Regions from separate parts of the Pseudomonas sp. Seg1 genome, predicted to be linked through region 2. Evidence: predicted binding sites of a transcription regulator. Region 2 holds the regulator's gene; the other holds the start of a gene.
What was found. The regulator sigma-54, encoded in region 2, starts transcription at its own class of promoters, with help from an activator protein. The targets are predictions, from matches to a motif close to ANTGGCATNNANNTTGCTNT.
Positions count from the first base shown of each region.

Region 1 (3,406 bases), 2.8 Mb from region 2:
GGCGGTCGCGACGTTGGCGATGTTGTTGCCGGTCACGTCCAGTTGCTTGTTGGCTGCATAGAGACCGCTAAGGCCGATATTGAAAGACATATTCCACTCCTTTGTGCCGGTTAGTCGGCTCTATATACCAATGGTTTGTACTTTGGACAGGGCAACGGTGCCCTTGCCAGCGAGGTTGAGCATCAGCTCGCCACCGGTCTGGCTGATGGTCACGCTGCTGACCGTGGCTGGCAGGTAGGTCGCCAGGTCCGTCGCGGTGCCATTGATCGGCGCACTGGCCTTGAAGGTGTAAGTTCCGGCAGGCACCAGCGCGCCGTCCTTGTCCTTGCCATCCCAGGTGAAGCTGGCGTTGCCGGCCGCGCGACTGCCCAGATCAATGACGCGTACGGCTTTGCCATCCTTGTCGGTAACGGTCACGGTGCCGCCAGCGATGGACGTCGACAGGTTCAACGAACCGGTAAGGCCTTTGCTCGGATCATCGAGCTGCGCACTGTTGGTCTGCACGATCACGTTGCGACCCACCAGCGAAGATGCCTGCAACGCTTGCGAAGAGTTGTAGTTGCCGGCCAGGCCACTCACGGTGGAGTTCAGCGTGGTGATGCCTTCCAGGCTGCTGAACTGCGCCAACTGCGCAACGAACGCGCTGTTGTCTTGCGGATCGAGCGGGTTCTGGTTTTTCAGCTGGGTAACCAGCAGTTGCAGGAACGCATCCTTGCCCAGCGCCTTGCCGCCAGTGGCGCTGTTGGTGGCCGAGGCGATGCCACCCGTGGTCGTACTGCTCGTTTTTTTCGAGGAGTTCGCCAGGATGTCCTTCAGGCTCAGGGTGCCGGTGGAATCGGTAACACTCATGACAGTCGCCCCTTATTACTGACCGAGGGTCAGCACCTTCTGCATCATGGTTTTGGCGGTGTTCATCATTTCGGCGTTGGTCTGGAACGACCGGCTCGCGGAAATCATGTCAGCCATTTCTTCCACCACGTTGACGTTCGGGTAGTAGACGTAGCCCTTGGCGTCGGCGGCCGGATGGTTCGGCTCGTAACGCGCTTCGAGGTTGCTCTGGTCTTCGACCACGCCGAGCACCTGCACGCCTTGACCGGCGGCATCCTGGCTCTGGAACAGCGAGTTGCTGCCGCTGTTCTGGCCACCCTGGAACATGGTGGCGAACACCGGGTGACGGGCGCGATAGGTCTGGTCGATGCTCGACGAGACGGTCTCGGCGTTGGCGATGTTCGAGGCCACGGTGTTCAGACGCGTGGTCTGTGCGCTCATGCCGCTGCCGGCAATGTTGAAAACGCTGGACAGGGACATGGATTACTCTCCGCGCAGGGCTGACACCAGCCCTTTGAATTTGCTGTTGAGCAGGGTGAAGCTGGCCTGGAAGCCAACGGCGTTTTCCGCGTAGTTCGACTGTTCCAGTTGAGCGTCCACGGTGTTCTGGTCGATCGACGGTTGCATCGGCGTGCGATACAGCAGCGATTCGTCGCCATTGCCCAGACCTTCAGCCTCGATGTGACGGCTGTTGGTCATGTTCAGGGCGATGGTGCCGTTGGCGTTCTTCTGGGTCTGTGCTTCAAGCACTTTGGAGAAGTCCAGATCCCGAGCCTTGTAGTTCGGGGTATCGGCGTTGGCGATGTTGTTCGCCAGGACTTCGGCACGCTGGGCGCGGAAGCCAAGAGCCTTTTCGTGAATGCCGAGCGCTTTATCGAAACTGATGCTCATGTCGGGAACCTTCGGGTGACCGGTTTTTCGTAACTGAGCTTTAGCAAGCGCCGTGCCAATGCGAGAAACGCCCGAAAACCGGGGGTTTGCGCGGTGCCGGCAAAGCGGCAATGCCAGAAAAGCGGCAACCGGTTTCCGCCGCATGCCGCTTTTCTGCCGCTTGCCTACGTTCTATCAGCCAACACTGAACCCTGTGGGAGCGGGCTTGCCCGCGATGGCGGTATGTCTGGTTAATTTAAATCGACTGACACGACGCTATCGCGGGCAAGCCCGCTCCCACAGGGTTTTGCGGTGATTCCGGCTTGAACGCCAGGCATAAAAAAGGGAAGCCTTTAGGGCCTCCCGTTTTTTGTGTTGCCGATGCAATCACTTCGCCTGGTAAATGATCCCCGGGCTGCACTGGACCATCTGGTAATGATCCGGCAAACCGTTCAGCGCTTCGGAAGCGCCAAGGAACAGATAACCGCCCGGCTTCAACGTACTGTGAATGCGCAACAGGATGTCTTTCTTCACCTCGGCGGAGAAGTAAATCAGCACGTTGCGGCAGAACACGATGTCGAACTTGCCCAGGCTTGCGTAGCTGTCGAGCAGGTTGAACGAGCGGAATTCCACCCGATTCTTGATCGGCGCCTTGATCACCCAGCGCCCCGGCCCTTTCGGGTCGAAGTAACGCTGCAGGCGTTCCGGCGACAAACCGCGACCGATCGCCAGGCTGTCGTACTCGCCAGTCTTGCAGTTGGTCAGCATCAGGCCGGACAGGTCAGTCGCAACAATCTGCACGCCCATCTTCAACTGACCGAGGTTGCTGCGCTCGAACTCGTCGATCGACATCGACAGCGAATACGGTTCCTGACCCGACGAGCACGCCGCCGACCAGATCCGCAGACGCTGGTTGGGACTGGCCTTGATCGCCTCGGGCAGCACCTTGTTCTTCAAGACTTCAAACGGATAGGTGTCACGAAACCACAGGGTTTCGTTGGTCGTCATGGCATCGACCACCTGCTCGCGCAAACCGCTGCGCGGCTGGGTCTGGATGCGCTGTACCAGCTCACCCAGGGATTTGATGCCTTGCTGCTCCATCAGTTTGTTGAGACGGCTCGAGACCAGGTACTGCTTGTTTTCACCGAGCAAAATGCCACAGGCTTTTTCCAGGAATACCCGGAACTGTTCGAAATCCAAATTACCCGTAGACAATGATGCCGCCTCTTAAATCGTGTTGACCGCCAGGGGCAAAAGGCCCCTAGCTGATATCTGCTGCTTTGATCCGGTCGACTACCCGGGATGCCAGGTCATCAGGACGGAATTTGGCCAGGAAGTCATCAGCACCGACTTTCTTGACCATCGCCTGATTGAATACCCCGGACAACGAAGTATGCAGGATGATATGAAGCTTTTGCATGCGCGCGTCGCCGCGGATCTCCGCCGTCAGGGTGTACCCGTCCATCTCCGGCATCTCGATGTCGGAGATCATCATCAGGAACTCTTCTTCCGGCTTCTTGCCCTCGTCGACCAACTTGCGCAGGTAATCCAGCGCCTGCTTGCCGTCGTTCAACGCCACCACTTCGACGCCGATCGTCTGCAGGCAACGCGTGACCTGCTTGCGCGCCACCGACGAGTCATCGACCGTCAGCACCCGCAGCGACAACGCCTTGGTCTGGGTCTCGACATCGACCACGCCGACCGAAAT
Region 1 is NZ_AP021903.1:4,889,134-4,892,539, forward strand. Features, by position in the region: gene flgE (flagellar hook protein FlgE) at 1-90, opposite strand, end outside; gene flgD (flagellar hook assembly protein FlgD) at 121-849, opposite strand; gene flgC (flagellar basal body rod protein FlgC) at 865-1,308, opposite strand; gene flgB (flagellar basal body rod protein FlgB) at 1,312-1,719, opposite strand; gene cheR (protein-glutamate O-methyltransferase CheR) at 2,086-2,913, opposite strand; gene KI231_RS21970 (chemotaxis protein CheV) at 2,960-3,406, opposite strand, start outside.
Region 1: the regulator sigma-54 is predicted to act here: its motif matches at 1,760-1,779, upstream of flgB (flagellar basal body rod protein FlgB).

Region 2 (3,406 bases):
TGGTGACCTCGGTGGGCAACCTCGCCTACTTCGAACAACTGCAGACCGCTGGCGACACCAAGCCTGTTCAGGGCTGGGGCGTGACGATTCAGTACCACGCCGCGCAAAACCGCGTTGTGCTGATCGACAAGGCCAAGGTTGTCGACAAGGACAACAACACGACTCAAGGCGAGAAAATCGTCTATGACACCGTGAAGAAACTCGCCAGCGCCGGTCGCGCTACCGGCAGCAAGGTCACCGAGTCGCGTCCGCGCATCGACATGGTGATCCAGCCGAAGAAGAAAACCGACGAGAAAACCCAGTAATGGCAACTCTGAAAGCTCAGCACCTGGCCAAGGCCTATAAAAGCCGCCAGGTCGTGCGTGACGTCAGCCTGTCGATCGACAGCGGCCAGATCGTCGGCCTGCTCGGCCCGAACGGCGCCGGCAAGACCACCTGCTTCTATATGATAGTCGGCCTGGTACAGGCCGATCAGGGTCGTGTGCTGATCGACGATCTGGACGTCAGCCACCAGCCAATGCATGGCCGCGCCAAGGCCGGTATCGGCTATCTGCCGCAAGAAGCATCGATCTTCCGCAAACTGTCGGTGGCCGACAACATCATGGCCATCCTCGAGACCCGTCAGGAGCTCGACAAGGCCGGCCGTCGCAAAGAGCTGGAAAGCCTGCTGCAGGAATTCCACATCAGCCACATCCGCGACAACCTCGGCATGAGCCTGTCGGGTGGTGAACGCCGCCGGGTGGAAATCGCCCGCGCTCTGGCGACTGCGCCAAAATTCATCCTGCTCGACGAACCGTTCGCCGGTGTCGACCCGATTTCGGTCGGCGACATCAAGCAGATCATCCACCATCTCAAGGCCAAGGGCATCGGTGTACTGATCACCGACCACAACGTGCGTGAGACGCTGGACATCTGCGAAACCGCCTACATCGTCAACGACGGTCAACTGATCGCCGAGGGTGACTCCGCGACCATCCTGGCCAACGATCTGGTCAAGGAAGTGTATCTGGGCCACGAATTCCGCCTGTAAGCGCAAAGTGCCCGGTGAGCCGCCCGGGTGCTGTATCGATTCAAGCAGGATTTAATACGCTTTAATTGTTACAGCGCTCTAGGCAAACACTTCAGTTTCAGGCATATAATTTGCTTAAGTTTGGCGCTCCGGCGCCCTGTAGTGGATGGCGCATAGCGCCGGCGAATAAGGTGTTAAGCCCCTGCCATGAAACCATCGCTAGTCTTGAGAATGGGCCAGCAGCTGACGATGACACCGCAGCTGCAACAGGCCATCCGCCTGCTCCAATTGTCGACCCTGGATCTGCAACAGGAAATCCAGGAGGCCCTGGAATCCAATCCGATGCTCGAACGCCAGGAAGAAGGCGACGACTTCGACAACTCCGATCCCCTGGCCGACAACGCCGAACAGAAGCCCAACACCGAGATCCAGGAACCCTCCTATCAGGAAACCGCCCCAACGGTGGATAACCTTGAGGACGGCGACTGGAGCGAGCGTATCCCCAACGAGCTTCCGGTCGATACGGCCTGGGAGGACGTTTACCAGACCAGTGCCAGCAGCCTGCCAACCAGCGATGACGACGAGTGGGATTTCACCACCCGCACCTCCGCTGGCGAAAGTCTGCAAAGTCACCTGCTGTGGCAATTGAACCTCGCACCGATGTCCGACACCGATCGACTGATCGCCGTGACCCTGATCGATTGCATCAACAATCAGGGCTACCTGGACGAAACCCTCGAGGAGATTCTTGAAGCGTTCGATCCGGAACTGGACATCGAACTGGACGAGATCGAAGCCGTCCTGCACCGCATCCAGCAATTCGAACCGGCAGGCATTGGCGCCCGCAACCTCAGTGAATGCCTGCTGCTGCAACTGCGTCAGCTCTCGGCCAAGACCCCTTGGCTGGCCGAAGCGAAGCGCCTGGTCACCGACTACATCGACTTGCTCGGCAGCCGTGATTACAGCCAATTGATGCGCCGCATGAAGCTCAAGGAAGACGAGCTGCGTCAGGTCATCGAACTGGTGCAGAGCCTCAACCCGCGTCCAGGCTCGCAGATCGAATCCACTGAAGCCGAGTATGTCGTCCCGGACGTCATCGTGCGCAAGGACAACGAGCGCTGGCTGGTCGAGCTGAATCAGGAGTCAGTGCCACGCCTGCGGGTAAACGCCCAGTACGCCGGTTTCGTGCGTCGCGCCGATACCAGTGCCGACAACACTTTCATGCGCAATCAGTTGCAGGAAGCTCGCTGGTTCATCAAAAGCCTGCAAAGCCGCAACGAAACCCTGATGAAAGTGGCCACCCAGATCGTCGAGCATCAGCGCGGCTTCCTGGAATACGGCGACGAAGCCATGAAGCCGCTGGTCCTGCATGACATCGCTGAAGCGGTCGGCATGCATGAATCGACGATTTCCCGGGTGACCACACAGAAATTCATGCATACCCCGCGTGGTATTTATGAACTGAAATACTTTTTCTCCAGCCACGTCAGCACCTCCGAAGGCGGTGAATGCTCGTCCACGGCGATCCGCGCGATCATCAAAAAACTGGTTGCGGCGGAAAATCAGAAAAAGCCGTTGAGTGACAGCAAGATCGCTGGTTTACTGGAGGCACAAGGCATTCAGGTGGCTCGCCGCACCGTCGCCAAGTACCGCGAGTCCTTAGGGATCGCGCCTTCGAGCGAACGCAAGCGGTTGATGTAAGCCACGTTACAGCGTTCCAGTGGCAGGCTATCCAGCCTGCCGCTTTATGCACTGGCAACGAAGGAGAAGCTGTATGCAAGTCAACATCAGTGGACACCAACTGGAAGTGACCCAACCTCTGCGTTCCTACATCGAGGAAAAACTCCAACGACTGGAACGACATTTCGACAAGATCACCAACGTGCAAGTCACGATGTGCGTCGAAAAGCTGAAGCAGAAAATCGAAGCCACCTTGCATATACCCGGCAGCGAAGTGGTCGCCAATGCGGAACATACCGATATGTACGCGGCGATCGACGCCTTGACCGACAAGCTGGATAAACAACTCAAAAAGCATAAGGAAAAGACCCAGAGCCTGCTACAGGGCGCCACCGGTCGATAACCCCCCATTCCATGATCCGACTTGAAAGTATCCTGACCCCCGGCCGTTCCCTGGTGAACGTGCCGGGCGGCAGTAAAAAGAAAGCCCTCGAACAAATTGCCAACCTGATCGCCCGCGAAGTGCCGGATCTGGAGATGCAAGATGTCTTCGAGGCCCTGATCGCCCGTGAGAAACTCGGCTCTACCGGTTTCGGCAACGGCATCGCCATTCCTCACTGCCGCCTCAAGGGTTGCCAGTCGCCAATCAGCGCCTTGATGCACCTTGAAGCCCCTATCGATTTCGATGCCATCGACGGCGCCCCGGTTGACCTGCTG
Region 2 is NZ_AP021903.1:1,063,389-1,066,794, reverse strand. Features, by position in the region: gene lptA (lipopolysaccharide transport periplasmic protein LptA) at 1-305, shown strand, start outside; gene lptB (LPS export ABC transporter ATP-binding protein) at 305-1,030, shown strand; gene KI231_RS04530 (RNA polymerase factor sigma-54) at 1,217-2,710, shown strand; gene hpf (ribosome hibernation-promoting factor, HPF/YfiA family) at 2,784-3,092, shown strand; gene ptsN (PTS IIA-like nitrogen regulatory protein PtsN) at 3,104-3,406, shown strand, end outside.